Undibacterium parvum: one gene and its partner. The main gene of each other region encodes a partner of the protein of the gene in region 2 in a complex. Links are inferred from orthologs where the notes say so. Each region holds a gene or a part of one and is shown on either strand. Other genes may lie near its edges.

Region 1 (7,824 bases), 140 kb from region 2 along the record:
ATGCTCAGCACCAAGGCAGCCGCTAGTAGCATCAGTAGAAAATGCTGACTATGCCAGGCGAAGGCTAACAGAGCGATAGTGCAAACGAAATAGCTTAACTTAGGGACTGCACTTATGAGAAATTTCATGCTTTACCTGTTGGGATGGTTTTTTTTAAGAGCTGGGCGAATAAAAATGCCAATACCGTATCTTATTTCATCAGCAAGTAAATAGGAAAGAAAAAGGCCCTGCAATTTTCATTGCAAGGCCTGGTTGAGGTGTAAATCTGAGACTAGATCAGGACATTAATAATCGCGTTACCGATTCCAACTAAGGCAGCACCAGAAATCAAACCTGCGCAGATCGGTTCGCAGCCCTCTACCCAGAAGTCATGGCCTGCACTGCCTTTTTCTGTGTTCTTTCTACCCATCCACCAAAACACCATCGCTCCTAACCACATCGCGAAGCATGCTTCTGGGGGTAAAACTACACCTAGACCTATCGATACTGCCGACAAGGGAAAGCGATTTTTTGTGACGATGCGCGCCACTTCGATGGCGGCAGCGCATACGGCAGCGACGATCATGGCGATCACCGCCGAAGTATGCAGACTACTGACGCCCTTGGCGATCAATTCAGCCACGCCTTTCCATTGCACAGCTGCAGGAAAGGCAAATTGCTCAGTCAGTATGGTGGCGGTAGAGCGCAGACCGTTGGCATCGGATGGTAGGAATAATAAGTAGTACAGCGGTATGCACGCAATAGTTCCCGCGATGATACCAATCACGTGGCCTATCGCTTGCTGACGTGGTTTGGCACCTAGCATATAGCCAGGCTTGATATCGGATAGTAGGCTAGACGCATTCATGGCGATTTCCGCCGTCATACCAGCCGGAATAATATTACTCGCCGGGTTGGTATGATCGACCGCACCGATAGAGAATTGGGTGATTTTTGCTAGCGCACCTTGTGGCACCCATGATGTTAGTGCCATGGCGTTGACTGCAATTACCGTCAGAACAAAAATCAAGGGTAGTGAGATGAAAGACAGTAGCCAGGGCACACCGAAAAATTCATGGGTGACGGTGGCACCGAGTACGCTGAAAATTGGCACGCCAACATACGATATCCAGAGGGGGACTTCGATATCGCGTAAGACATCGCTTCCAGCATCAGTTTTTACTTGTTTTTTTGTGAAAGATTTGAAGGCCGTAGTGAAAATTTCGGGTTTCGCCATTAAACCAACTAGCGCACCGACCACCATCATGGAGACCCCCCACCATAGCGACCACTGATTGACGATTTCTGAGCGCGACAAGGCGACCAATGTCCCGGCGGCGTTTACGCGTGGGGCGATATCGCCTTGACCTATCATGATAGGTGCCAAAATGACGAAGTTGATGAAAGCGCCTAGTAAGACGCTGGAAGCAACGCGTATGCCCATCAGGCCACCGACACCTAACATCGCGGCGTCTAGGGTCAGGCGCAGACCCAGTGTACGGAAATCGACACCGAGTATCTTTGGTATCCATAAATCGTATTTCACCGCCGCCATGTAGTAATAGGTATCTAAGCGTTCATGCAGGTTCCAGGCCTCAGTCATACCGGTCCATTTATCCATACGAAGAATTTTGAATTGGATCAATTTCATCCAACCATCGCTCACTATCATTTGATACAGACCGGTAAATACAGCGGTCATACCGAGCAGACGCGCCTTGTACATACCGCTGGCGGCATTGCCGGTATATAGGGCATCGAGTACCACACCAGCCGCACGCCCCTCAGGGAAGGGTAGTTGGTCTTCATTGATGAAGCGGCGCTTCATGGGGAAGGCGATCAGCACACCGAGGGTGGCCACTACCACCATCCAGATCAGCATCTGCCACCAGGGAATGATGACGCCAGTAACGATCATGTAGGCGGTCAGGCTGGAAATCATGGGCGAGACCATATAACCTGCTGCAGTGGCTATCGATTGTGAACAATTATTTTCTAAAATTGTGAAATCCGAAGCGATGCCAGCACTATGCATCATCTTAAACAAGGCAAACGCCAGAATAACTGAGGTCAGGTTGACGCCTATGCCTATTCCAGTTTTAGCGCCGACATATAGCGCAGTGGCTGCCAATATGCCACCCAGTAAAAAACCGGTCACTGCCGAGCGCAGCGTTAATTGCGCCATGCTGCCGCGATAGATATTGCTCAACCACCACTCGTCCTTTTGGGCGCGAGTCCAGTTACTGATTTGCTCGTCGCTAAGTTGTTGCAGCGCCATATTGTCCCCAGTATGTTTTTTGGAATAAATCTTAATTGTGCGAAGGGTCACTTCGGTGCGGCAGTATCAGAGGCATGGATGTTGCTGTCAAGATGCTAGATGAAAATCCAAATATTCCCGCATTTTTCTTGAGATTTGACTGATTTATAGTGGCAAATATGCGAATTGGCTTTTGAACTTAGTTGGGAAATAAAAACAACTAGGCAAGAAAAAAGCCCTGCAAATAATGCAGGGCTTTTCTTTAGAACTTTACCTCAAGGGTAATTACATCATGCCGCCCATACCACCCATGCCGCCCATACCACCCATGTCGCCACCGCCCATACCACCGGCAGCTTTGTCATCTGGCAATTCAGCAACCATCGCATCGGTAGTCAAGATCAGACCGGCAACAGATGCGGCATTTTGCAATGCTGAACGTGTTACTTTAGCTGGATCCAAAATACCCATTTCTATCATGTCACCATAAGTGTCATTGGCTGCATTGAAACCGTAGTTACCAGTGCCGTTGATGATGGCGTTAACCACGATACTTGGCTCGCCACCAGCATTTGCAACGATTTCGCGCAATGGTGCTTCGATTGCTTTCAATACCAGCTTGATACCGGCATCTTGATCAGCGTTGTCGCCTTTGATAGCGCCAGCTGCTTGACGTGCGCGCAACAGAGCAACACCACCGCCAGGTACTACGCCTTCTTCAACTGCTGCACGTGTTGCATGCAGAGCGTCTTCAACGCGCGCTTTTTTCTCTTTCATTTCAACTTCAGTCGCAGCACCAACCTTGATCACTGCAACACCGCCGGCCAACTTGGCTACGCGCTCTTGCAATTTTTCACGGTCGTAGTCAGAGCTTGCTTCTTCGATCTGAGCGCGGATTTGTTTAACGCGTGCTTCGATACCGATTGCTTGACCAGCGCCGTCGATGATGATTGTGTTTTCTTTACCGATTTCGATACGCTTAGCTTGGCCCAGATCGGTCAAAGTAACTTTTTCCAGTGACAGACCAACTTCTTCTGCAATCACTTGGCCACCAGTCAAGATAGCGATATCTTCCAACATCGCTTTACGACGATCGCCAAAACCTGGTGCTTTAACAGCAGCAGTTTTCAAGATGCCGCGGATGTTGTTGACAACCAGAGTTGCCAAGGCTTCGCCATCGACGTCTTCAGCGATGATCAGCAAAGGACGGCCAGCTTTAGCGACTTGTTCCAATACCGGGAGCAGGTCACGGATGTTGGAAACTTTTTTGTCGTACAGCAGAACAAACGGGTTATCCAGGATAACGGCTTGCTTTTCTGGGTTGTTGATGAAGTATGGTGACAGATAGCCACGGTCAAACTGCATACCTTCAACGATGTCGAGTTCATTGTCCAAAGACTTACCGTCTTCAACAGTGATCACGCCTTCTTTGCCGACTTTGTCCATCGCTTTAGCGATGATGTCACCGATGTTTGCGTCGGAGTTAGCAGAGATAGAACCAACTTGAGCGATCTCTTTGTTGGTTGTCGTTGGCTTAGCCAAAACTTTGATCTCAGCAACGATAGCGATAACCGCTTTGTCGATACCGCGTTTCAGGTCAGTTGGGTTAAAACCAGCTGCTACCAATTTGAAGCCTTCGCGAACGATAGCTTGTGCCAAAACTGTAGCGGTAGTCGTACCGTCACCAGCATTGTCAGAAGTGCGGGAAGCAACTTCTTTCACGAGCTGCGCGCCCATGTTTTCCAGTTTGTCTTTGAGTTCGATTTCTTTAGCGACTGAAACACCATCTTTAGTCACGGTAGGGGCGCCATATGAACGCTCCAGAACTACGTTACGGCCTTTAGGGCCCAGTGTTACTTTAACTGCGTTAGCCAGAATGTTAACGCCATTTACAATCTTAGCGCGTGCATCATCGCCGAAAATTACTTGCTTAGCTGCCATGTTGTTTCTCCGAATTCTTTAGATTGTGATCAATTATTTCTGAACGATAGCGAAAACATCTTCTTCGCGCATCACCAGAACTTCATTACCGTCAACTTTGACAGCTTGACCAGAATATTTACCGAACAAGACGCGATCACCGACTTTAACTTCCAATGGGCGTACTTTACCGTCTTCTAACATCTTGCCTTGACCAACTGCTAAAACTTCACCTTGATCTGGCTTTTCAGCTGCAGCGTCAGGCAATACGATACCGGATGCTGTCTTTGTTTCTTGATCCAGACGTTTAACGATGATGCGATCATACAGGGGACGAAGATTCATATTGACTCCTAATAAATTACGATAAGTAAAAATGGTGGTACAAATTAAATGTGTCTTACCAAAACAAAATATTGCTGTAATGATAGCGTCACACTGAAAATCTATTGCTACAGAGGGTTTTAGCACTCTCTGTGCTTGAGTGCTAATTATATGGGCGTGTCTCTATTTTTTCAAGAACGACTTATGTAAAAACATATTTTTCTTTTAAAAATCAAGTTCTTAGCCTTTATTTTTACATCTTGTTACCCTTTGGCCCGCGGCCTTTTGCCAGAGTATCCAGTAGACTAGAGACGCTAATAAGTCTTTATATGCGGTAGAGTTTATAAAAAATCAAGCGCTATTTTTTCATTCTTGTCATCGAAAAAGCTGCTTGAGCCGTTAGATGTGCAGTGTCAGTCATTCTCAATGTGAAAGCGTATCGTGGATAAGTTCTTTATTAAAGTAGGTTTGGTTATCGCTGTGCTGTTTTCTGCCAGCGTTCAGGCATCCGATGTCGGTGTTTCTATACAATTTGGCCAGCCAGGTTTTTACGGTCACCTCGATTTGGGAGGTTTCCAGCAAGCCCCTCAGGTCATTTATCGCGAACCACGCATCATAGAACACGTCACAGTGCAAAGGCCTCCCTTGTATTTAATGGTGCCGGAGGGGCATTCCAGACATTGGGAAAAGCACTGCTATCGCTATGATGCCTGTGGTCGTCAGGTGTATTTTGTGCGCGAGCGCTGGTATAACGAGGTGGTTGTGCCGCGTTACCGCGAAGTGCGCTATCGCGATGATGGCTACCGAAATGAATATCGAAATGAATATCGAAATGAACCTCGGCGTTACGATGATCGCGATGACGACAGGGGGCATGGTCGTGAACATGAACATGAACATGAACACGGTCGTGGACATGATAGAGGGCACCGGGACGATTAATCAGGTTTTGGATTGATCTTCTCCAAGACGTAAAAAGGGCGGATGCTTCAAATCATCTGCCCTTTTTACTTCCTGGCGAGGGTCCTTAATCAATATTAAACTCAGGTGTATGTTTAATATTTATTAAATCTTTTTTGTATCAATCAGTCTGAAAAATTTCTTCTATAGATTGTTGAAATAACTTAGCAATCGCAAATGCTAATGGCAAACTCGGATCATAGCGCCCCGTCTCTATCGCATTGATGGTTTGCCGCGAGACTTCCAGTTGATCGGCCAATTGGGCTTGGCTCCACTCTCGTGCGCCACGCAATTCTCTGACATGGTTTTTCATTTCATTTTTCCATCGATTTGCGCACACAGGCAATGATGCCCCAGCCGCCCATAAAGACTCCCCAGATGACGAACATACTCAAACGGGGAAAGCCTACACCTTCCAAAAAACCATAGGTGAGACTGAAAACGGCGGTCAAGGCGCCTGCCAATGAGATGCATTCCAAGTTCCAGATTCTCAGATATTCGTCCATGCGCTTGAAGTGACGCAGGATCGCCCATAACATCCCTAGTGCTGGCAGCATGGGCGTGAGCGCAAGTAGGGTGCGCGTGATGCTGTCCGGCATGTCTTTGGCAATCCAGGTGACGGGGAAGAGAACCATCAGGTAAAGCAGGATAGATCCAAAAAATTCACGTAGATAAAGTTGATTCATTTGTTTCTCACGCATGCTAATTCTCCATTTTGTAAAGGGTGCTTGACACCTGTAGGTAAAAAAATAGCATATAAAATTCTCTACATGCCAGTTGAAAAAACTGCACTTACCTAGATTCCAGCAAAATTGACGTATTCCATGTAAAGCAGTCTTTACATAATAAACGGAAAATTAGCAATGTCAAGCAAGCTTTACATGAGCATGAAAAATTATTAATGTTTGCTTGTAAACGTGAAAAAAGCCGCTCAGTACTCTGGGCGGCTTTCAAGAACTAAAACTGCTTAGCGCAATTACAGCAACGTGACTTTGACATCGATATTGCCGCGGGTCGCGTTTGAGTAAGGGCAAACTTCATGCGCCTTATGCACAAGTGCCTCGGCGGTGGCGCGTTCCATACCAGGGATGCTCACGTTGAGCGCCACTTCCAAGCCAAACCCGCCTTTGCCGTTGGGGCCTATACCAACTAGACCGTTGACGGTGGTGTCGGCTGGTAAGCTAATCTTCATGGCGGCAGAGACAAATTTCATAGCGCCGATGAAGCAGGCGGAATAACCGGCGGCGAACATTTGCTCAGGATTAGTACCATCACCACCGGCACCACCGAGTTCTTTTGGCGTCGTCAACTTAACGTCCAGATGTTGATCGGAAGAAGTGGCGCGGCCATCACGACCACCAGTTGCTGTTGCGTTTGCTGTGTAAAGTACTTGCATGATATTTCCTTGATAAAAGTATGAGTTAGCTTGCTGTGAGCGCGCATCAAATCGGGCGTCTCATTGCGGCTGAGAGTAGGGCCGACAGAAGAATAATAGCGCACAATTCAATTGCGTGCAATTTAATTTGAAATATCTTCGCTTGGATAGAAATAGGTTATTTCTTCCTTCGTCTGCTGAGCTTGTTGGCGGCGCTCAGTTTCAGCTCTACTTTGGCTTAAGTGTTTTTGCTCAAGTCATCGCGTATCTGCGTTAACTGGCCACGCAGTTGCATTAACACCTCGGCACTCTGGCCGCTGGCGCACATCACTGAGATCGGTATTGTCTTTGCCGCTTGCTTGAGTTCTCTGCCTTCAGGCGTGAGAGTAATGCGCACCTGGCGTTCATCCAGCGTATCGCGCGTGCGCTGCACTAATCGTGCCGCCTCCATCCGTTTGAGTAAGGGCGTGAGTGTGCCAGAATCGAGAAATAATAATTCGCCTATGTCTTTGACTAAAATACCGTCTTGCCGCCACAGCACCAGCATCACCAAATACTGCGGATAGGTCAGCCCAATTTTTTCCAGCAAGGGCTTATAGGTCTTGGTCATCGCCAGTGAGGCAGAATACAGGGAAAAACAAAACTGCTTATCGAGTGTCAGTAAGTCGAGTTCAGTGGCGGGTGTTTTTTTCATGGAGGCAGCTGTTTATCTAGGTATATGAGGCGGATTATCAGGCCTGCAGACCAGTTAATCAAATCTTCTTTTAGCTGCCTAGCCCAACGCGCATATCCCATGCGGGCTGCAGGCCAGGCAGGCCGGAAAGCCGCATGGGATATGCGCGCTGGGCTTGCTCAATTTCAGATTGCTGCAAGAGATCTTGCTATTCGCCTACTGCCACCCGCATGGTGACAAATTCTTCAGCGGCGGTGGGGTGTATGCCTATGGTGCTGTCGAATAGCGCCTTGGTAGCGCCTGCCTTCATGGCGACTGCAAAGCCTTGTACTATTT
Region 2 (7,957 bases):
GGAAGTACTGGCTGAAGGCTCAAACAAGACCGTAAAATTACGATCGCCTTTTTGAAAAGCCGCAAAATCGATCGCCAGTACGCTGCCAGAGCTAAAGGTTTTGCCACCGGTAGTCCAGGCTTCGTTCGGCGTCACGATAAATTGCGTACCAAAAAAATCGATACCGGTCTGCGCTGGCACGTCGAGTTTAGTGAGTTGATCGCCTACCCGTAGAAAATTTTCGGCAGTATAAAAAGTGATGCCACGGCGCACTAATTCATGATGTACGCCGCCATGATCACTGCTTTGGGCAGAGACACCCATATCGCTTTGTTCACCTTGCAGCAAAATACGGGCCGTGCTTAAGGCCGTGCCACGCTTCCACTCCTTGACGATGCGCGCATAACCAGAATCAGTCATGCTACCGGCGCCAAAATCGGTGGCAACAAACAGATGATCTTTATCGCGCCACTCTACCGTCATCTTCGCTTCCGGCAAGCTAAAACCGTCCTTGACGAAACTCTTGTTGGCCAGATCAAACTCACGCAGACTGACCGCGTCGGCACCGCCGCGTGACAACTCTATCAGACAGCGGTCGAAAGCCGGTTCACGGCAGACGCTGTTTTTAAATACCCAGTTTTCTTTTTCAGCTTTGGCCAGCGCGTCGATATCGAGTACGGTTTCCCATTTAGGCTGTGCCTTGCGATATTCTTCCAGGCTAGTCTTGCGCCAGACACCGCGCGGATGTTCAGCATCGGTCCAGAAGTTGTAGTAAGACTTACCCATCTTGCGTATGCCGGGAATACGATCTTTAGAATCAAGCACCACTTTCAAATCATCGCGTAACTTATTGAAGCCAGCATCGCCATCGAGCTTGCCGCGCGTCACCTGATTGCGCGCCTTGACCCAAGCCAGCGACTTTTCACCAGCGACATCTTCCAGCCAGACGAATTTATCATCTGGGGATGCAGCTATTACGGCTTGTGGCTTAGCTTCCTGTGCGTTGGCTAGTTGGCTGACAGCAAGCAACATCAATGCCGCGCCCAGTTTTAATTGTGGTCTCATTTTTTCCTTATTTTTTAGAGTTAGTCGTGATTGAAAGCTGGCAATCTGACGGATAGTCAATTCACGCTTGCAATGGACAGGCAAAATTGTGCCTTAGTTCCGGATGCCAGAATCATTTATCGCCGCAAAAATTCCGATAAAGAGTGTGAAAAATAGTAAGTATAGTAGATCGCGCAATTCGACTATCTATCTTCGGAAATGCCGCCATTTAAAAAATAATCTTTGTATTTGTAGCATCCAGAACAACAGAAAAATAAACTATTTATTTCAGGCTAGTAAATGATTTTTTCACCAAAACAGCGTCTGGACCGCGACTGACATCGGCCGGAGTTCCATCTTGAGTAGAAACTGGCAGATCAGCGCTGCATTTCAACGAAGAGAAAGTTCTCGCCAACTCTTTTTTCAAGTCCTTTAACTGTCTTATGTGGGCGTCTATCTGCGCCATCTTGGCAGCCAACTGCGCCTCGATTTGTGTACGACCGAATTTTCCTTCGGCTAACTGCGGGAGTATCTCGCGTATTTCAGCCAAAGAGAAACCCAGACTTTGCGCCCCTCGGATAAAACGCACATGATCAAGTTGCGCCAAGGTATACGAGCGATAGCCATTTTGCTGCCGCTGCGGTGGCGCGATCAAGCCCTGTTTTTCATAGTAACGCAAAGTATCGGTACTAACCTGGGCTGCCAGCGCTAACTCACTGATATTCATAGGCTACCTTTTTTATGTTTGAAACCCGAGATGATTTTATCGCTTGACCTTGGAGTATAGCCCAAGCTTTAAGCTAGTTTCTTAGGACTTACGCAAAACCGCCCCAGCGTCGTTGTATCCGCCTTGCCGTACTGAAGTACTGCCTTCGGCGGCACGCCTAGCTGGGACAATTTTGCGTAAGCCCTATTTCTTAATCATGGATCTGCGGTTTTTAGCGGTCCGTGGATACTACTCACTCAACCATGCAAAGGCCTATCATGCGCATCTTTATTTCGATTATTCTTTTCAGTTTCAGTCTTTTCGCGACAGCACAAGAGTCGCTAACGCCAGCGCAGAGTAAGCCAGATATCGGTTTTTCCATCATCAAGACCGGAAAAATATCGGTGCTTGAAGGTTTATTGAAGCCAGGCGGAAGTTTTTTACACAAGATAGATACCAATTTCTCTGCATTTTTAATCAAGCACCATGACGACTATTTGCTGTTCGACACAGGTCTGGGAAGCCAAATAGATGCGCAGTATGATCAAGAAATGCCCTACTGGCAGCGCCCGTTTTTCAGCTACGATAAAACGATTATTCCGGCAAGTGAACAACTCAGAGCTGCCGCCTACCCAAGTATTAAGCATGTCATTCTTAGCCATAGCCACTGGGATCATGCGGGTGCTTTAGGCGACTTCCCGGAAGCAATAATTAGTGTGTCAGCCGATGAGATGGCGAATATAACTAAGCCCACCACAGGTGCTGGTGGCACCTGGGCATCTCAGGTGAGCGCCAAAGACATACGCTGGAATAGCATCGTATTTCAGGCCCGTCCGTATAAAGGATACGAAAAAAGTCTGGACTTATATCAGGATGGCAGCATAGTGCTAGTACCTATGGCCGGGCATACGGCAGGCTCTATCGGCATGTTTGTCACACTCGACAGTGGCGTATGTTATTTTTTCATCGGGGACGTGGCGTGGACGGTCGATGCCTTGAAAGCGGGCGCGGCTAAATTTTGGGCGGCCGGCATGATCGTCGATCAGCATGCACATGAAACGCAAAAAAGCATACAGCGGGTCAGAACCGTGATGCAAGACTATCCAGCCACCGTGATCGTTCCGGCGCATGATAGTCAGGTGCAAAAGCTACTTGGGTATTTCCCGGACTGGATCAAATAGGGCTGACTTAGGTTTCAATGGGGCTGTGCCAATTTATGTCTGATTGGCACATTACGCCGTATCCAGCTCTGCATATCGAGCCAAATGCGCTGCACCTCGGCATCGGGCGGCATCATCACTGCGTTGGGCAACTCTATGGTGACTACCGGGATATTTTTGTGTAAGCCGCTGTAATTTCCCAGCGAACCTGGATAGACGCCAACCCGGTTATACCAGAGCCGACCGAAACTTTTAGGCGGCTTGGCTGGGCCATCCAGATCGAGCACACCAAACGGTGCATGCACCGAAATGATCACGTCCGGTCTATATTTTTCTATGGTGTCATACACCCAGAGGCTCTCAGGCTCGGATATTGGCATCTTGCCCGGATAGCGGCGCGGATCGCTGCGGGTCGTATTGGCCCAATATTTGGGCGCATCTTGCTGCCAGTTAGGCGTAGGAAAATTGCGATTCAAGTCCACCCCGCGGGCATTCACGCGCTTAGGCTTGGCCGCCAGCAGACCATCGGGATTGACGATCGGGGCGACCTTCCATTGAAACTCTTGCGTATTACTTTTTCCTTGCAGCTCCAGCCATTTGAATACCACCGAAGAGGCTGTTTGCTCGTCGCCATGGATGCCACCCAACAGCAAAACTTTGAGCGCCTGCTTGCGACCCGGGTCGGCAGCGACGTCTTTAGTCAGGATAGGAAAGCCATTGAGGGAGGAACTACCGGATGCCTGCAATTTAGTGGCGCGACATTCATTGGCACTGACCTTAGGCAAACGTGCCACCAGTGTAGCGCACCAGTCTGTCAAGGCAACTGGCTTACTCTCAAGCGCTGCAACTGGCACAGCAAAGAGTTGCAAGGGCAGTGTCAAACTGATGCTTAACACTGCCACCTGCAAGACTGCAATGGGCTTACTGCTTACTTCACACCATTGCATCTAGATTTTCCAAAAATTAAAGTCCTGCAGCAGCACGTAACAAAGTCACTTTATCCGTACGCTCCCAAGTGAACTCTGGCTCTTCGCGACCGAAGTGGCCATAGGCAGCCGTCTTGGTGTAAATCGGACGCAGCAAATCGAGCATCTGGATAATGCCTTTTGGTCGCAGGTCAAAATATTCATTGACCAGTGCTGCCAGTTGCTCATCCGGAATAACGCCTGTGCCTTCGGTGTACACGGTAACGTTCATAGGACGGGCGACACCGATCGCATACGCCACCTGAATCTGACACTGCTTGGCCAGACCAGCTGCAACAATATTTTTCGCCACATAACGCGCCGCGTAGGCGGCAGAACGATCGACCTTAGTAGGATCTTTACCGGAAAAAGCTCCGCCGCCGTGAGGGCAAGCGCCACCGTAAGTATCGACAATAATTTTACGACCAGTCAGACCACAATCGCCTTGCGGGCCACCGATCACAAAGCGACCGGTAGGGTTGATGAGGAACTTGGTATCTTTTAACCATTCGGCTGGCAACACCGGACGGATGATTTCTTCAATCACCGCCTCAATGAAAGACGGCTTCATCTTCTGACCATCGCTTTGTTCCGGGCTATGCTGAGTCGACAGCACCACAGTATCGATACTGTGCGGCTTACCGTCGACATAACGCATAGTGACCTGACTCTTGGCATCCGGACGCAAGAAAGGCAAACGGCCATCCTTGCGCAACTGCGCCTGACGCTCCACCAGTCTGTGCGCGTAGTAAATCGGCGCAGGCATCAATTCTGGCGTTTCATCACAGGCGTAACCAAACATCAGACCCTGGTCACCGGCACCGATATTCAGATGGTCGTCATGTGCGTGATCAACGCCCTGGGCGATATCATTCGATTGCTTGTCGTAAGCAACCAGCACCGCACAGCCTTTGTAATCGATACCGAATTCGGTATTGTCGTAGCCAATACGCTTGATGGTATCGCGCGCAACCTGGATGTAATCGACGTTGGCGTTGGTGGTGATCTCACCAGCCAATACCACTAAACCGGTGTTGACCAGAGTTTCGGCAGCGACCCGTGAACGTGGGTCTTGCTCAAAAATGGCGTCAAGAATCGCATCAGAAATCTGATCCGCTACTTTATCGGGGTGACCTTCAGAAACCGATTCTGAGGTAAAAAGAAAATCATTAGCCATCGCAAGCTCCTAAAATTAAATGACCGTATTGACAATGCCGCAGTCAGGTAAAGAACCTGCGACGCTTTAGCGAAATTTATTACCCGTCTCGCAAGTTGTCTGTATTAACTCGGCGGGGGCAGCTCTCGTTGTTCTCAACGCGCTGCCAATATGTGATATTTTACGCCTCTTATTCACGCCTTGTCGAATACCCCTAATTTTTCTTAGCTTTTTCCCTAATTTATTGAGCGGCGTCATGCTTGTTATTCTTTTTCGTTTCTTATCCATTTTTCCCTTGCCGGCCTTACACGCCTTAGGCAGCGCGCTGGGCTGGCTGGTGTATTTACTCTCAGCCGGCTACCGGCGTCGCATGCAAGAAAACATGGCACGCGCCGGTTTTATCAAAAGTCTAGGTGAGGCCATCAAGGAGGCCGGCAAGAATCTGATGGAATTGCCTTTCATCTGGTGCGCCAATCCAGCGCGCGTATTACGTACTGCCAGTGTAGAAAATTGGGAACTGGTACAAGACGCCTTAGATGCCAAGAAGGGCGTGATTTTTTTGACGCCACATCTGGGTTGTTTTGAAATCGTGGCGCAGACCATCGCCGCCAAGACGCCGCTCACGGTACTGTATCGACCGCCGCGTAAAGCTGCCCTCAAACCCCTGATAGAAGGTGCGCGTGCCAGAGATGGCTTGATGTTGGCACCGGCAAATTTATCCGGCGTGCGCCTGATGTTGAAGGCACTCAAAAAAGGTGAGCTGATAGGCTTGTTGCCTGACCAGGTGCCGCAACAAGGTGAAGGCGTGTGGGCAAACTTTTTTGGCAAACCGGCCTACACCATGACACTGCCAGCCAAAATGCATGCAATGACAGGCGCACCCATCATACTCACCTACGCCGAGCGCTTGCCGCATGGCCGCGGTTTTGTGGTACGTTTCGTGCCTTTCGATGCCATTCTTGAAGGCGATCCAACGCGACAAGCGGCCACTATCAATCTAGCCATGCAACAATTAATCGCACGCAGCCCAGCCCAATATTTTTGGAGCTACAACCGCTACAAGACACCCGATGGTATCAATGGTCCAGAACAGGAAACTGCATGAAACTCGTACTTGCCTTAATGTGGCTGCTGCATTGGCTACCACTCTCCATTTTAGGTCGATTGGGCGAAGCGGTCGGTAGCCTATTATTCAAGCTAATCAAGTCGCGCCGCCATATCACCCTCACCAACTTACGCTTATGCATGCCGCAGTTAAGTGAAGAAGAAAGAGTGGCCATCGCAAAACGGCATTTTCAAGTCTATGTGCGTAGCGTGTTAGAGCGCAGCATACTCTGGTGGGCCTCCGAGCGCCGCCTGCGCAAACTCATACAGGTAGAGCCCGCTGTACCTATGGATATCATCACGGCCGGCCCCACGATCTTACTATGTCCACATTTTGTCAGTCTTGATGTGGCGGGCATCGCGCTTTCTCTGGAGTCACCGGTGTGCTCGATCTATACCGAACAAAGAAATAAAGTATTTGATGAGGCGCTACGCAAAGGTCGTCTGCGCTTTAATAAAATCAAATTATTCTCGCGCGCCGAAGGCATCAAACCCATCATCCGCGCCATGCGCGAACCTACGCCTTTCTTCATGCTGCCTGACATGGATTTTGGTCCTAAGGATGCCGAGTTCGTCCCCTTCTTTGGTATCAAGGCGGCCACACTGACGGCCGCGCCACGCATCGCCGCCGCCACCAAGGCCAAGGTGATACCGGTGATCGCCACCATACTGCCGAATTATCAGGGCTGGAAAGTGGTGTTTCATCCGCCATGGGAGAATTATCCGGGCGAAGATATGGTAGATGCGACCCGCTTCATGAATAGCTTCATAGAAAAAGAAATCATGAAAGCGCCAGCCGAATACTTCTGGGCACACCGCCGCTTTAAAACCCGTCCGGAAGGCGAAGCCAGCGTGTATTGAGCAAGGCGACATTGAGGTAAAAATCTGGCATTTCGGCATTCGCCAGTCCAGCGTCAAGTCAACAAGGCATAGATACTCCTTAGTGAATATCTATGCCTTTTTAGTTAAAGTTAAAAAAGAAAATCCCGCTCAAGTTATCGCCTGTCACAATTCCTCATTAAAATATGAAGTTCGAATAAACTCGCCGTAATACCTAGAAATAACACTGATGTTAATAAAACTGCCCCTATCGTTTTTACGAAATCTGACTTTGCTCTTTTTGCTCAGCGCCGATTATGCCTATGCTGCCCACCCGCTGGTGACTGAAGATAGTGGCGTACAAAGTACAGGTATGCAACAAATCGAATTTAGTAGCGATCACAACAGCGAGCCAAACCGCCACAGTCAGAGCGCCAGCGCGACCTATACCTACGGCGCAAATGATCAACTCGACCTGTTTATTGCCCTCCCCATGAGATGGTCGGCCACGGCCGGAATGGGCGATGCCTCCCTAGGAACAAAATACCTGTTTTCAGAAAAAGATGGGAATAGCTGGGCACTAAAAACAGAATTGTTTTTCCCTAGCGGATCGACGCAAAAACAATTGAGCAAGGAAAGCCATGACTTAGCGCTTACGCTGGTACATAGCCATAAAAACGAGGCATGGACCATGCACAGTAATCTAAGCCTGACGCAAAGAAATTTTAACCAGGAACAGTCCAGCATAGAGCAGCGTGCGACGCTATGGCGCGCCTCATTTGCGACGCTATACGCAGTCACGCCAAAGATACAAGTACTGCTCGATATGGGCGTGTACCAAGCCGATCTCAAGTCTGAAACCTATGGAGATCAGCACCTAGTGGCAGGCTGCATTTTCGCAGTTACCGACAATCTCGACCTGGATTTAGGCATCAAATATCTGCGACACAAAAACTCTATAGAACGCCAGGCTGGTATAGGCATGGCCTGGCGTTTTTAAGCAATTTCTCTAGTCCGATTGATC

The links.
Region 1: the proteins of metK (region 2) and groL are in contact, whole or in part, in a cryo-EM structure (PDB 8P4O), measured with the Escherichia coli proteins. The link is inferred for Undibacterium parvum from one-to-one orthologs.

Annotation. Positions count from the first base shown.
Region 1 is NZ_CP034464.1:1,098,537-1,106,360, reverse strand. The notes cover bases 1,850-4,683. They hold groL (chaperonin GroEL), read right to left. Parts: upstream 4,178-4,683; coding sequence 2,522-4,177; downstream 1,850-2,521. Other genes in these bases: groES (co-chaperone GroES), read right to left, coding at 4,211-4,501; EJN92_RS04665 (OPT family oligopeptide transporter), read right to left, coding at 1,850-2,257. In the rest of the region: EJN92_RS04670 (oxygenase MpaB family protein), read right to left, coding at 1-128; more of EJN92_RS04665, read right to left, coding at 272-1,849; EJN92_RS04650 (hypothetical protein), read left to right, coding at 4,922-5,422; EJN92_RS04645 (helix-turn-helix transcriptional regulator), read right to left, coding at 5,562-5,753; EJN92_RS04640 (hypothetical protein), read right to left, coding at 5,755-6,141; EJN92_RS04635 (organic hydroperoxide resistance protein), read right to left, coding at 6,417-6,836; EJN92_RS04630 (MarR family winged helix-turn-helix transcriptional regulator), read right to left, coding at 7,054-7,509; gorA (glutathione-disulfide reductase), read right to left, coding at 7,697-7,824.
Region 2 is NZ_CP034464.1:1,242,262-1,250,218, forward strand. What follows is about bases 2,943-5,909. They hold metK (methionine adenosyltransferase), read right to left. Parts: upstream 5,032-5,909; coding sequence 3,853-5,031; downstream 2,943-3,852. Other genes in these bases: EJN92_RS05255 (M14 family zinc carboxypeptidase), read right to left, coding at 2,943-3,836; EJN92_RS05265 (lysophospholipid acyltransferase family protein), read left to right, coding at 5,267-5,909. In the rest of the region: EJN92_RS05240 (prolyl oligopeptidase family serine peptidase), read right to left, coding at 1-1,044; EJN92_RS05245 (MerR family transcriptional regulator), read right to left, coding at 1,307-1,750; EJN92_RS05250 (MBL fold metallo-hydrolase), read left to right, coding at 1,993-2,910; more of EJN92_RS05255, read right to left, coding at 2,925-2,942; more of EJN92_RS05265, read left to right, coding at 5,910-6,115; EJN92_RS05270 (LpxL/LpxP family acyltransferase), read left to right, coding at 6,112-6,975; EJN92_RS05275 (transporter), read left to right, coding at 7,184-7,933. UniProt on the Escherichia coli protein: Catalyzes the formation of S-adenosylmethionine (AdoMet) from methionine and ATP.